2 regions of the Kosakonia radicincitans DSM 16656 genome follow, and region 2 is predicted to be linked to the other one. Evidence: predicted binding sites of a transcription regulator. Region 2 holds the regulator's gene; the other holds the start of a gene.
What was found. The regulator PhoB, encoded in region 2, activates phosphate uptake and scavenging genes when phosphate is short. The targets are predictions, from matches to a motif close to CTGTCATAAAACTGNCNNAT.
Positions count from the first base shown of each region.

Region 1: the regulator PhoB is predicted to act here: its motif matches at 4,596-4,615, upstream of uvrB (excinuclease ABC subunit UvrB).

Region 1 covers NZ_CP018016.1:3,904,087-3,911,678, reverse strand. The annotation lists gene bioB (biotin synthase BioB) at 1-829, shown strand, start outside; gene bioF (8-amino-7-oxononanoate synthase) at 826-1,980, shown strand; gene bioC (malonyl-ACP O-methyltransferase BioC) at 1,967-2,716, shown strand; gene bioD (dethiobiotin synthase) at 2,709-3,431, shown strand; gene Y71_RS18815 (ABC transporter ATP-binding protein) at 3,373-4,095, opposite strand; gene uvrB (excinuclease ABC subunit UvrB) at 4,847-6,868, shown strand; gene pmrB (two-component system sensor histidine kinase PmrB) at 6,975-7,592, opposite strand, start outside.
Region 2 covers NZ_CP018016.1:4,390,221-4,397,812, reverse strand. The annotation lists gene sbcC (exonuclease subunit SbcC) at 1-808, opposite strand, end outside; gene sbcD (exonuclease subunit SbcD) at 805-2,007, opposite strand; gene phoB (phosphate response regulator transcription factor PhoB) at 2,209-2,898, shown strand; gene phoR (phosphate regulon sensor histidine kinase PhoR) at 2,920-4,218, shown strand; gene brnQ (branched-chain amino acid transporter carrier protein BrnQ) at 4,624-5,943, shown strand; gene proY (proline-specific permease ProY) at 6,028-7,377, shown strand; gene Y71_RS21120 (2-hydroxyacid dehydrogenase) at 7,437-7,592, opposite strand, start outside.

The DNA.
Region 1 (7,592 bases), 490 kb from region 2:
ATCCGAGCGGCTGATGGAAGTGGAGCAGGTGCTGGAATCGGCGCGACAGGCGAAACTCGCCGGATCAACGCGTTTTTGTATGGGCGCAGCCTGGAAAAACCCGCACGATCGCGACATGCCGTACCTTGAAAAAATGGTTGAAGGGGTCAAAGCGATGGGGATGGAAGCCTGTATGACGCTCGGCACGCTGAATGAAAACCAGGCACAGCGCCTTGCCAGCGCCGGGCTGGATTACTACAACCACAACCTCGACACCTCGCCGGAGTTTTACGGCAATATCATCACCACCCGCACCTACCAGGAGCGCCTCGACACGCTGGATAAAGTGCGCGAAGCCGGGATCAAAGTCTGCTCGGGCGGTATCGTCGGGCTGGGGGAAACGGTGAAAGATCGCGCCGGTCTGCTGCTGCAACTGGCGAATCTGCCCACGCCGCCGGAGAGCGTGCCGATTAACATGCTGGTGAAGGTCAAAGGCACGCCGCTGGCCGATAATGACGATGTCGATGCCTTCGATTTTATCCGCACCATCGCCATTGCCCGCATTATGATGCCCACTTCCCATGTGCGCCTTTCTGCCGGTCGCGAACAAATGAACGAACAGACCCAGGCAATGTGTTTTATGGCCGGGGCGAACTCCATTTTCTACGGCTGCAAACTCCTGACCACGCCGAACCCGGAAGAGGATAAAGATCTGCAACTGTTCCGCAAACTGGGGCTGAACCCGCAGCAGACAGAAGTGCTGAATGGCGATAACGAACAGCAACAGCAGATTGAGCAGCAACTGCTGCACGCCGATACGGAGCAATTCTACAACGCGGCAGCGCTATGAGCTGGCAACAGCGTATTGATGCCGCGTTGAGCGAACGCCGCGCGGCAGATGCCCTGCGCTCGCGACAGACTGTGGCACAAGGCGCAGGACGCTGGCTGACGGTCGGTGAGCGGCGTTTTTGTAACTTCTCCAGCAATGATTACCTCGGCTTAAGCCAGCATCCGGCAGTGGTGCGTGCCTGGCAGCAGGGCGCGGAACGCTATGGCGTGGGCAGCGGCGGTTCGGGGCACGTCAGCGGCCACACCGTGGCGCATCAGGCGCTGGAAAGCGAGCTGGCCGAATGGCTGGGATACCCGCGCGCGCTGCTGTTTATCTCTGGCTTTTCCGCCAATCAGGCGACGATCGCCGCACTGACCGGTAAAGAGGATCGCATTGTTGCCGACAAGCTGAGCCACGCGTCGTTGCTGGAAGCGGCCAGCCACAGTCCGGCGCAGTTGCGGCGTTTTGCGCACAACGATGTGGCGCAGATGCGAACGCTACTGGCAAAGCCCATTGACGGCCAGCAACTGATGGTCACCGAAGGCATTTTCAGTATGGATGGCGACAGCGCGCCGCTGGCGGAAATCGCCCAGGCGGCACGTGAAGCGCAGGCGTGGCTGATGGTTGACGACGCGCACGGCACCGGCGTGGTGGGTGAGCAGGGGCGCGGCAGTTGCCATCTGCATGGCATCAAACCTGAGATATTGATTGTTACCTTTGGCAAAGGCTTCGGCGTCAGCGGCGCGGCAGTGCTGTGCAGCGAAACGGTTGCCGACTATTTGCTGCAATTCGCCCGTCATCTGATTTACAGCACCGCAATGCCACCCGCGCAGGCAATGGCGCTCAGCGCGGCATTGCGGGTGATCCGCAGTGATGAGGGCGAGCAACGCCGGGCAACGCTGGCGGCGCTGATCGCACGTTTTCGCCACGGCGCGGCGCAACTGCCGATGACGCTGGCAGATTCAGAGAGCGCGATTCAGCCGCTCATCGTCGGTGATAACGCGCGCGCCCTGCGTCTGGCGGAGCGTCTGCGTCAGCAGGGATGCTGGGTGACAGCGATTCGTCCGCCGACCGTACCGCCGGGCACCGCTCGCCTGCGCCTGACGCTGACGGCGGCTCACCTGGCGGAAGATATTGATAGTCTGCTGGAGGCGTTATATGGCGGTGAATAAACGCGCCGTTGCCGCCGCATTTGGCCGTGCGGCGCAAAGTTACGCTCACCACGACGCATTGCAGCGGCTAAGTGCCGATCTGCTGCTGAAACAACTGGGCGAAATCACCCCGGCAAACGTTCTTGATGCTGGTTGCGGCCCTGGCACCATAAGCCGTTACTGGCGCGGGCTGGGCAGTAATGTGACGGCACTGGATCTCTCGGCCACTATGCTGGATGAAGCGCGTCGACAGCAAAGCGCTGCTCGTTATCTGCTGGGGGATATCGAAGCGCTGCCTCTGGTGGATGCACAGTTCTCACTGGTGTGGAGCAACCTCGCCGTGCAGTGGTGTGATGACTTACGCCAGGCTATCAGCGAACTCTGTCGCGTGACGCAACCCGGCGGTCTTGTGGCATTTACCACACTGGTGGAAGCTTCGTTGCCGGAATTGAATCAAGCCTGGCGGGCGGTGGACGATCAGCCGCATGCCAATCGCTTTTTATCCCTTCCGGCAATCGAACAGGCTTTAGCGGGCTGGTCGTTACGCAGCGGTGTCGAGAGCATCACCTTGCACTTTGATGATGCCGCCCGCGCGCTGCGGTCGCTGAAAGGCATTGGCGCGACACATTTACACGACGGCAGGCAGCAGGGGCTGACGCGGGGCAAACTGCAACGCCTGCAACTCGCCTGGCCGCAGCAGCAGGGGAAATGTCCCCTGACGTATCATCTTTTTTGGGGAGTTATCACGCGTGATTGAACGCTATTTTGTCACCGGCACGGATACCGAAGTGGGGAAAACCGTCGCCAGCTGCGCGCTGCTACAGGCGGCAAACCTGCGCGGTTTGCGCAGTGCAGGGTATAAACCGGTTGCATCTGGTAGTGAAATGACGGCGCAGGGGCTGCGTAATAGCGACGCGCTGGCGTTGCAGCAGCATAGTAGTTTGCCGCTGGATTATAAAACCGTGAACCCTTACACCTTCGCGGAACCGACCTCGCCGCATATTGTCAGTGCCGATCTGGGCGAACCGATTGACGCCGCTGTGATGTCTGCCGGGTTACGCACGCTGGAAACGCAAGCAGAGTGGCTGCTGGTGGAAGGGGCGGGCGGCTGGTTTACGCCGCTTTCAGAAACGTTCACCTATGCCGACTGGGTTATTCAGGAGCAGTTGCCGGTGATTCTGGTGGTGGGCGTGAAATTGGGCTGTATCAACCACGCCATGCTGACAGCGCAAGCGGTACGCCAGGCAGGATTAAGGCTGGCGGGCTGGATTGCTAACGATGTGGTGGCGCCAGGCGCGCGTCACCGGGAGTATATGGCGACGCTGCGGCGCGTGATGCAGGCTCCACTGATTGGTGAAATCCCCTGGTTTGCCCACGCGCCCGAAAAAGAAAAAACAGGCCATTTTCTCGATCTCAGCGTACTGACTCCCGTGTCATCCAGTGTGACAGCATCTGATCATCCAGTTGTCTGACATCTCCCTGCGCGACGTTGCGTCCCCGGTGCAACAGACAAAAACGGTCGGCTACCCGGCGAATGAATGAGAGATGCTGCTCGGCCAGTAAAATGGTCATGCCGAATTCCTGGTTCAGCCGTACGATCAGGTTACCCAGTTTATGGATAAACGCCTGGCCCAGCCCGCGCGTCGGCTCATCAAGCAGGAGCAATCGCGGGCGGGTGACCAGCGCCCGCGCCATCGCCAGTTGTTGCTGGTTATCCTCTGACAGCTCTGCGCCACGTACCGGACGCAGCGTATACAGCTCAGGGAACAGGTCGTAAATATCGCGCCCCATGACGCTTCCCGGCTCGCCGACTGCACGCATGGCAATATGCAGGTTCTCCTCCACGGTCAATTGCGAAAAGATGCGCCGGTCCTGCGGCACATAGCCAATTCCCATTGCGCTGCGGTGCTCTGCCTGAATATTCAGCAGATCGCACGGTGGTGCGCCTGCTTCCTGCCAAATCATGCTGCCGCTCTCAATGGGTAAATAACCGGAAATGCAATTTATGAGTGTTGTTTTCCCCATTCCTGGCATGCCGATGATCGAATTACATACGCCCGGGGTTAAATCAAGATCAACATTCCATAACGTATGCTGATTACCGTAGTACTGGTTTACTGCGCGTAAGCTCAACATTGTCCGCTCCTTCTTACGGCTCTGGTGACCATTCCGTATTGCAAAAGGCTTGCCAGAAGCGAAAAAAGGCTTTTTTTTCGGATGCGGATGATAAAACTGCCGTTTAACACGCGGGAAAGAGAGAACGCAGGTAAATATCCTGCACTTTGCCAGTGCTACCAGTGTTGGGTTGTGGTGCAGCAAAGCGACAATTTGTGATTGGTCTCTCATGAGGATGACGTCTTTGTTTAGCTGATAATGAGCAAAAAGAAATGATAAAAATTTTTTAACGAAGAGTTGTTGGGTCTTGTTGGGAATTTGTCGGCTGGCGAGGTATACGGGCTGGCGGCAGTTATCCACTATTCCTGTGGATAACCTTGTGTATTAGAGTTAGAAAACGTGCGGCAAGCGAGAGCGGACGCGGCTTCCGTCTGAATTGGTGCGAAACCCGGCTTTTTGAATTAATTTTTATTTATCAATTGGTTATATAAAATCAATGGTTGTAAGAAAAGTGTCACTGGCTGCCACAAAACTTTCAAGGTGCGGCTTGACAATTGTTAAAAAGTGAAGATTCCTGGGGATAACCCTGCGGGTGTGGTGTTTTATCTTGTCGGGGGGGAAATTTAACGCGAAAACGCATTTCTTTATCGCGGGTAGACCAAATCAGCTAACCTGCTACTGTTTTTTCATCCAGTATTATTTATTGGCAAAAGTGAACAGGGTGAGTAAAATATGTTACCTGCCCGCTCATTCCTTCACCAGGTAGCCGTTCATGAGTAAACCGTTCAAACTGAATTCTGCTTTTCGTCCCTCCGGCGACCAGCCTGAGGCGATTCGTCGGCTTAAGGAAGGTCTGGAAGACGGCCTCGCGCACCAGACGCTGCTGGGGGTTACCGGCTCGGGTAAGACCTTTACCATCGCCAATGTCATTGCCGATCTGCAACGCCCTACGATGGTGCTGGCGCCGAACAAAACGCTGGCGGCGCAGTTGTATGGCGAAATGAAGGAGTTCTTCCCGGAAAACGCGGTGGAGTATTTCGTCTCCTACTATGACTACTACCAGCCGGAAGCCTATGTGCCCAGCTCGGACACCTTTATCGAAAAAGATGCCTCGGTGAACGAGCATATCGAGCAGATGCGCCTGTCAGCAACGAAGGCGCTGCTGGAACGCCGTGATGTGGTGGTCGTGGCGTCCGTTTCGGCCATCTATGGCCTGGGCGATCCGGATCTCTACCTGAAGATGATGCTCCATCTGACCAACGGCATGATTATCGACCAGCGTTCGATTCTGCGTCGTCTGGCAGAACTTCAGTACACCCGCAACGATCAGGCCTTCCAGCGCGGGACGTTTCGCGTGCGTGGGGAAGTGATTGATATCTTCCCGGCGGAATCGGATGACCTGGCGCTGCGCGTCGAGTTGTTCGACGAAGAAGTAGAGCGTCTGTCGCTGTTTGACCCGCTCACCGGGCATGTGGAATCGACGGTTCAGCGCTTTACCATTTACCCGAAAACGCACTACGTGACGCCGCGCGAGCGTATCGTGCAGGCGATGGAAGAGATCAAAGATGAGCTGGCAGAACGGCGTAAAACGCTGCTGGCGAACAATAAGCTGCTGGAAGAGCAGCGTCTCAGCCAGCGCACGCAGTTCGATCTGGAGATGATGAACGAGCTGGGCTACTGCTCCGGCATCGAAAACTACTCGCGCTATCTCTCCGGGCGCGGCCCTGGCGAGCCGCCGCCAACGCTGTTTGATTACCTGCCAGCCGATGGCCTGTTAGTGATCGACGAATCCCACGTCACCATCCCGCAAATCGGCGGGATGTTCCGTGGCGACCGGGCGCGTAAAGAGACACTGGTGGAGTACGGTTTCCGTCTGCCGTCGGCGCTGGACAACCGTCCGCTGAAATTTGAAGAGTTTGAAGCGCTGGCGCCGCAGTCTATCTATGTTTCGGCGACGCCGGGCAATTACGAGCTGGAGAAATCCGGCGATGAAGTGATTGACCAGGTGGTACGTCCGACAGGTTTGCTGGATCCCATCATCGAAGTGCGCCCGGTCGCTACGCAGGTTGACGATCTGCTGTCGGAAATCCGCATCCGCGCGGCCATTAATGAGCGCGTGCTGGTGACGACGTTGACCAAGCGTATGGCGGAAGATCTCACCGAATATCTGGAAGAGCACGGTGAACGGGTGCGTTATCTGCACTCTGATATTGATACGGTTGAACGTATGGAAATTATCCGCGACCTGCGTCTCGGCGAGTTTGATGTGCTGGTGGGCATCAACCTGCTGCGCGAAGGGCTGGATATGCCGGAAGTGTCGCTGGTGGCGATTCTGGATGCGGACAAAGAGGGCTTCCTGCGTTCGGAGCGTTCACTGATTCAGACCATTGGCCGCGCAGCGCGTAACATCAACGGGAAAGCGATTCTGTACGGCGATAAGATCACGCCATCGATGGCGAAAGCAATCGGTGAAACCGAACGCCGCCGCGAAAAACAGCACGCTTATAACGTTGAGCACGGCATAACGCCGCAAGGCCTGAACAAGAAGGTGGTGGATATTCTGGCGATGGGCGAAGGGCTGGCGAAAACGCGTGCGAAAGGGCGTGGCAAAACCCGCACCCCGGCGCAGGTGGAAGCGGCAGAACTGGCGCTGACGCCGAAAGCGCTGCAACAGAAAATCCACGAGCTGGAAGGGCTGATGATGCAGCATGCGCAGAATCTGGAATTCGAAGAGGCGGCGCAGGTACGCGATCAATTGCACCAGCTACGTGAACTGTTTATTGTCGCATCTTAATGTTTGCTTAACCTACTCCTGACACACTGCCCCCACTATTCTGGAGGGCAGTGTCATGCAGCAGTTTAACGTTCGTGAATTTTTAGCCGTCGCCTTCGCACTGGCATTAGTGATCGGTTTCGCTCATCTGTGGGTGCTGAGCTACTGATGGTAAATGGCGGGCGGCCGGAAGAAATTTAATCCACGCCCGTACACCGGATTGCGTAAGGCGGTTGTGCAAAAAGAACTGTGCGTCATGAAGCTGTGCGATGCGCGACACGATGCTTAACCCCAGCCCGGTTCCGCCGTAACGGCTGTCCATGCGGACAAACGCTTTGCTCAGTTCTCCGCTGCGGCTCTCATCAATGCCCGGACCTTCATCCTCCACGGCCAGCACTGGCGTAGCAGCCGGTTCGATGCGTATCGTAATGACCGAACCTTCCGGGCTGTAGCGGTACGCGTTCTCCACCAGATTTCTCACCAGCAACCTTAACAGCGTGGCATCGCCGGATACGGCAATATCGGCGTCAATTTCCGGCACCGCCAGCGTTTGCTTACGCCCGGCGAGCATGGCTTCCAGCTCGCTGCGAATGGGCGCTACTACGTCGGCCATCAGCTGTACCTGCTGATAACTGCCTGCCGAAAAAGACTGTCCGACGCGGGCAAGCAGCAGCAACTGCGCGATGTTTTCCGTCATCTGTTCGAGCCGCTGTACCAATGGCTCGACGTTGATGCCGTTGGTTTT
Region 2 (7,592 bases):
GCGCCTGCACCTGCGCGGCTTGCGCCCGTCCGAGCGCGGCACGAAGTTCGGCTTCTCGGTTTAGCCATTGCGCCTGTGCCTGCGTGGTTTGTTGCCCGGCCAGCAGCGTTTTTTCTTCGTCAGTAAGCGCCTGCAAACCTGTACTCAGTTGCTGGCGCTGTTCATCGTTGAGCAGCACCACGCCTTCCGCCTGCGCCTGTAGCTGTTCCAGCCGGGTTTTGGCCGCTTTATGTTTCTCAAACACCATGGCCGAAATCTGGCCATAGATTTCCGTGCCCGTCAGCTCTTCCAGCAGCTCGGCGCGCTCGCGCGGTTTGGCATTGAGAAACGCGGCAAATTGCCCCTGCGACAGCAGCATTGAGCGGGTAAAGCGGCCGTAGTCCAGCCCGGTTAATGAGGCGGTGAGATCGAGTTTATCTTTGACTTTATCGGCGAGGATTTTGCCGTCGGCGCAGGTCGCGAGCTCGACGCGCGGTGCTTGCAGATTGCCATCTGCCTGACCGCGCGCGCGGCTCTGGCTCCAGAAAGCGCGGTAAGCAATGCCTTTTACTTCAAATTCCACTTCCGCCAGGCACTCGGCAGTATCGCGGGTCATCAGATCGTTTTGCGATTGTGACAGGGTGCTAAGGCGCGGTGTTTCGTGGTACAGCGCCAGACAAATAGCATCGAGCAGGGTGGTTTTCCCTGCGCCCGTCGCGCCGGTAATGGCGAACAAACCGTTGCTGGCGAACGGCTCTTCGGTAAAGTCGATTTTCCATTCGCCTTTCAGCGAGTTGAGGTTTTTTAACCGCAAACTGAGGATCTTCATGCCTCTTTCTCCGCATCCAGCGCCTGGCGCGCTTCACTGAACAAGGCTTGCAGGCGCGCCGTTTGCATCTCGTCGATCTCTTCCTGCGCCAGGCGGCGGGCGAAGACCTCTTCAACTTTCAATTCACTGAGCGTTTCCCGCAGCTCTCCGGCGAGGATCCGCTCCCGCTGTTCGCGGCTGCGGCGCACCAGCAACACTTCGACGGGCAAATCTTCGGTAACTTGCTGGATTTTACGTTGCATATCAGCCAGATATTCGCGGCTTTCAATTTCAATATCCAGCCAGACTGGCGTGTCGGTGGACGCATCGCGCCACTGCTCAAGCTGGCGGCAAATCTCGGCGAAATCACCCTTGATTACGGCCAGCGGCTGCGTGGCCGGAATGTCGAGCGCGGTAACTTCCGCCAGCTTGCCATCGCTGAACGTGACCAGATTGACGCTTTTACGCTTTCCGGTTTCATCAAAACTCAGTGGGATCGGTGAACCGCAGTAGCGAATATGCTGCAGGCCGCCAATTTTCTGCGCGCGGTGAATATGTCCAAGCGCAATATAGTCGGCTGGCGGGAAATTCTCCGCCGGGAAGGCATCCAGGGTGCCGATATAGATGTCACGTACGGCGTCACTTTTGCTGGCACCGACGGTGGTCAAATGGCCGCTGGCGATAATCGGCAGCGCCTGCTCGCCGCGCAGAATGCAGGCGGCGTCATACTGCTTCTGGTAGTAATCGGTAATAGCCGCCAGCAGATGTTGCTGTTTTTCCTGCCCTGATAATCCGGCCTGGCTGATGACCATGTCACGCGGGCGTAAAAACGGTACCGGACAGAAAACGGCGCCGGGCGTGCCATCACGGCGATTGAGCCAGAATGGTGCGGCGCCGGCACTGGCGACCACGGTGGTTTTCAGGTAAGCGAGGATCTCTTTTGATTCGTTCAGCGTTGCCACGGAATCATGGTTGCCCGCCAGCACCACTAACTGGCAGCCGGTTTGCTGGAGTTTCACCACAAAGCGGTTATATAACTCGCGGGCATAACTGGGCGGAGAACCGGTATCAAAGATATCACCTGCAACAATAATGGCGTCCACCTGGTGCTGCTCTGCGGCATTCAGCAGCCAGTCGAGAAAGGCGTCATGTTCTGCAGCGCGGCTTTTGCTGTAAAAGTTCTGACCCAAATGCCAGTCTGAAGTGTGAATAATGCGCATAGCGATTCCGTGGCGAAAATGGATAAACGCGATTATAACATTCAGGGTGTTAGAGACATTAACTGCGTGAATATTCGCGCTGTCATAATGCTGCGGGCAGGGTCATCTGGTGGTCATGTTATTCATAAATCTGTCATAAAACTGACGCATAATGGCGCCGCTATACAAACTGACGACTTATACGAGAAAACAGGGCGAATTATGGCGAGACGAATTCTGGTCGTTGAAGATGAAGCACCGATCCGTGAAATGGTGTGCTTTGTGCTCGAGCAAAATGGTTTTCAACCGGTAGAAGCTGAAGATTATGACAGTGCGGTGAACCAACTTAACGAACCCTGGCCAGACTTGGTTTTACTGGACTGGATGTTGCCTGGCGGTTCCGGTATTCAGTTTATTAAGCACCTGAAACGCGAGGCCATGACCCGCGATATTCCGGTGATGATGCTGACGGCGCGTGGCGAAGAGGAAGATCGTGTACGCGGTCTGGAAACCGGTGCGGACGATTACATTACCAAGCCCTTCTCACCGAAAGAGCTGGTTGCCCGTATTAAAGCGGTTATGCGCCGTATTTCGCCGATGGCGGTGGAAGAAGTGATTGAAATGCAGGGACTTAGCCTCGATCCCTCTTCGCATCGCGTGATGACCGGCGAAAATCCGCTGGATATGGGGCCGACGGAGTTTAAACTCTTACACTTCTTTATGACCCACCCGGAACGCGTGTACAGTCGTGAACAACTGCTGAACCATGTCTGGGGAACCAATGTTTACGTCGAAGACAGAACGGTTGATGTCCATATTCGTCGCCTGCGCAAAGCGCTGGAACACAGCGGTCACGATCGTATGGTGCAAACAGTGCGCGGCACGGGATATCGTTTTTCGACCCGTTTCTGAAATTTGACAGGAGTGTGACGCGTGCTGGAACGGCTGTCATGGAAAAGGCTGGTGCTGGAGCTCCTCCTTTGTTGTCTACCTGCTTTTATACTCGGCGCGATTTTCGGTTACCTGCCCTGGTTTTTATTTGCCGCGGTAACCGGGCTGCTGATCTGGCATTTCTGGAATTTACTGCGCCTCTCCTGGTGGTTGTGGGTCGATAAAAGTATGACTCCACCGCCCGGCACGGGAAGCTGGGAGCCGCTGTTATACGGGCTGCACCAGATGCAGATGCGTAATAAAAAGCGGCGGCGCGAGCTGGGTAATCTCATCAAACGCTTTCGCAGCGGTGCGGAATCTCTGCCGGATGCGGTGATCCTCACCACCGAAGAAGGGTCTATTTTCTGGTGTAACGGCCTGGCACAACAGCTGCTGGGGCTGCGCTGGCCGGATGATAACGGGCAGAACATCCTGAACCTGCTGCGCTACCCTGAATTCACGCAGTATCTTAAAAAACAAGAATTTACCCGGCCACTGAATCTGGTGCTGAACAGCGGGCGCCATCTGGAGATCCGCGTGATGCCTTACAGCGAGCAGCAACTGCTGCTGGTGGCGCGCGATGTTACGCAGATGCACCAACTGGAAGGCGCGCGGCGTAACTTTTTCGCTAACGTCAGCCATGAATTGCGCACGCCGTTGACGGTGCTGCAAGGTTACCTGGAGATGATGCAGGAGCAGGCGCTGGAAGGCGCGCCGCGCGAAAAAGCGCTGCATACCATGCGTGAGCAAACATCGCGGATGGAAGGGCTGGTGCGCCAGCTGCTGACGCTGTCGAAGATTGAAGCGGCGCCGACGCTGCCGCCAAATGAAACCATCGATGTGCCGATGATGCTGCGCCTGGTTGAACGGGAAGCGCAGACGCTCAGCCAAAAAAAGCACAACCTGGAGTTTGAGGTCGATAACGCCTTAAAAGTGCTCGGTAATGAGGAGCAATTGCGCAGCGCCATCTCCAACCTGGTGTATAACGCGGTGAATCATACGCCCGCCGGAACGCACATTATTGTGCGCTGGCAGCATGTGCCGCAAGGGGCGGAATTCAGCGTTGAGGATAATGGTCCGGGCATTGCCGCCGAACATATTCCGCGTCTGACCGAGCGTTTTTACCGCGTCGATAAGGCCCGTTCCCGGCAAACCGGCGGGAGCGGGCTTGGGCTGGCGATTGTTAAACATGCTCTCAACCATCACGAAAGCCGCCTTGATATTGCGAGTACGCCCGGCAAAGGGACGAGTTTTAGCTTTATTCTGCCGGAACGTCTGGTTGCCAAAACTCCTGCTGCCTGACGCTCCTGTCAGCTTATCTTTCCAGCGGCCTGTAAAAACAGGCCGCATTTCCTGCTGATTCCCCGCGATAAAACCTATTTTGTACGCATGATGCTTTTTTGTTCGCATGATCAGCCATGTGTTTTTCTTATAAATAGAGTATTGGACTGGATGTTTATCTTGATCCAGCATATCCATCTGGTTTTGCGATCCCATCTTGCCTTTAAACGTTATAAGCGTTTAAATTGCGCCCCTGACATTGTCAGACCGACTATGTTTACGTGGTAAATCGAAAAACTATACTCCGCCACGTTACGTATTAAGCATTTCCAGCTGATTTTTCACGGTTTATACGCGTTATTGTTCGGCAGGGAAGGCGAAAAATTCACCATTATTTACGACACCACATCCACAGGCAGTAAACTTATGACCTATCACTTAAAACCACGAGACATTGTTGCTCTGGGCTTTATGACCTTCGCCTTGTTCGTTGGCGCAGGGAACATCATTTTCCCGCCAATGGTCGGCTTGCAGGCGGGTGAACACGTCTGGATGGCGGCGTTTGGTTTTCTGATTACCGCCGTAGGCCTGCCGGTGCTGACAGTTGTTGCGCTGGCCAAAGTGGGTGGCGGTGTGGATAGCCTGAGCACGCCGATCGGTAAAGTCGCTGGCGTGCTGCTGGCAACCGTTTGTTATCTGGCGGTAGGGCCGTTGTTCGCCACGCCGCGTACGGCGACCGTCTCGTTTGAGGTGGGGATTGCGCCGCTGACTGGCGATGGCGCAATGCCGCTGCTGGTCTACAGCATCGTTTATTTTGCGCTGGTGATCCTGGTGTCGCTCTATCCGGGCAAGCTGCTGGATACTGTGGGCAACTTCCTTGCTCCGCTGAAAATTATCGCGCTGACCATTCTTTCGATTGCCGCGATCGTCTGGCCGGCTGGTCCTATCAGCCATGCGCTGGAAGCTTATCAGACTGCACCGTTCTCTAACGGTTTTGTTAATGGCTATCTGACGATGGATACGCTGGGTGCAATGGTGTTCGGTATCGTGATCGTGAATGCCGCCCGTTCGCGCGGTGTGACCGAAGCGCGTCTGCTGACCCGCTACACCGTCTGGGCCGGGCTGATGGCGGGCGTGGGGCTAACGCTGCTCTATCTGGCGCTGTTCCGCCTGGGTTCAGACAGCGCGACGCTGGTGGATCAATCCGCTAACGGCGCAGCGATTCTGCATGCTTATGTTCAGCACACCTTTGGTGGCGCGGGCAGCTTCCTGCTGGCGGCGTTGATCTTCATCGCTTGCCTGGTGACGGCGGTTGGCCTGACCTGCGCCTGCGCCGAGTTTTTCGCGCAATATCTGCCGCTCTCTTACCGTTCGCTGGTGTTTATTCTTGGCATCTTCTCAATGGCGGTTTCCAACCTGGGGCTGAGTCATCTGATTCAGATCTCCATCCCCGTGCTGACGATGATCTACCCGCCGTGCATCGTGCTGGTGGTGCTGAGCTTCAGCCGTTCGTGGTGGAACAACTCCACCCGCGTAATTGCGCCAGCCATGTTTATCAGCCTGCTTTTTGGTATCCTTGACGGCGTGAAAGCATCCGCCTTTGCTGAGTATTTACCGGCCTGGACGCAGCGTTTGCCGCTGGCGGAACAGGGGCTGGCCTGGCTGATGCCGAGCCTGGTGATGGTGGTTCTGGCGGCAGTCTGGGATCGCACCGCCGGGCGTCAGGTGACTTCCAGCGCGCATTAACAGTTGCGGATACGGTTTGTTTAACCACGGGGTTTGGCGCCCCGTGGTTTTTTATTTTTGTGTTGAATAATGGCAGTGGAAACGATGGAAAGTACGAATAAGCTGAAGCGTGGGTTAAGCACCCGCCACATCCGCTTTATGGCGCTGGGATCGGCAATCGGCACCGGGCTGTTTTACGGCTCTGCCGATGCCATCAAAATGGCCGGGCCGAGCGTGTTGCTGGCCTACATTATTGGTGGCGTCGCCGCGTATATCATTATGCGTGCGCTGGGTGAAATGTCGGTACATAACCCTTCCGCCAGCTCGTTCTCTCGTTACGCACAGGAAAACCTCGGCCCGCTTGCGGGCTATATCACTGGCTGGACCTACTGTTTTGAAATCCTGATCGTGGCGATTGCCGATGTGACGGCTTTCGGCATCTATATGGGCGTCTGGTTCCCGACGGTGCCGCACTGGATCTGGGTGCTGAGCGTGGTGATGATCATCTGCGCCATTAACCTGATGAGCGTAAAAGTCTTCGGCGAACTGGAGTTCTGGTTCTCGTTCTTTAAAGTCGCCACCATTATCATCATGATTCTCGCCGGTTTTGGCATCATCATCTGGGGCATCGGTAACGGCGGGCAGCCGACCGGGATCAGCAATTTGTGGAGCCACGGCGGTTTCTTCAGTAATGGCTGGCTGGGCACGGTGATGGCGCTGCAAATGGTGATGTTCGCCTACGGCGGTATCGAAATCATCGGCATCACCGCCGGTGAAGCGAAAGATCCGGAAAAATCGATCCCGCGCGCCATTAACTCCGTACCGATGCGCATTCTGGTGTTTTATGTCGGGACGCTGTTCGTCATCATGTCCATCTACCCGTGGAACCAGGTCGGTACTGACGGCAGCCCGTTTGTCCTGACCTTCCAGCATATGGGCATTACCTTTGCCGCCAGCATTCTTAACTTTGTGGTACTGACCGCTTCGCTTTCGGCGATCAATAGCGATGTTTTTGGCGTGGGGCGCATGCTGCACGGCATGGCGGAGCAGGGCAGTGCACCGAAGATGTTTGCCAAAACCTCTCGTCGCGGCATCCCGTGGGTGACGGTCATGGTGATGACCGTTGCGCTGCTGCTGGCGGTCTGGTTGAACTACATCATGCCGGAGAATGTTTTCCTGGTGATTGCGTCGCTGGCGACCTTTGCCACGGTATGGGTGTGGATCATGATTTTGCTGTCGCAAATCGGTTTCCGCCGCCGCCTTTCTGCCGATGAAGTGAAGGCGCTGAAATTCAAAGTGCCTGGCGGTGTGACAACTACCGTCGTGGGACTGCTGTTCCTTGTGTTTATCATCGCGCTGATTGGCTGGCACCCGGAAACCCGCATTTCGCTGTACGTGGGTCTGGCGTGGATTGTGCTGTTGCTGATTGGCTGGATGTTTAAAAAATCCGCCTGATGGCGGCGACGCCTTATCAGGCCTGCAGGGCCTGATAAGTGCAGTAACCCGGCAAAAAATCACACCACCGGGGTCAGCATTTTCCCGTCATTGAAATAACTCACCAGGTTATTGATGGTCAGATCCGCCATCGCCTGGCGGGTTTCCGCCGTATTGCTGGCAATATGCGGTAGCAGCACGACATTTGGCAGCTCGCGCAGCGGCAGGGGAATATG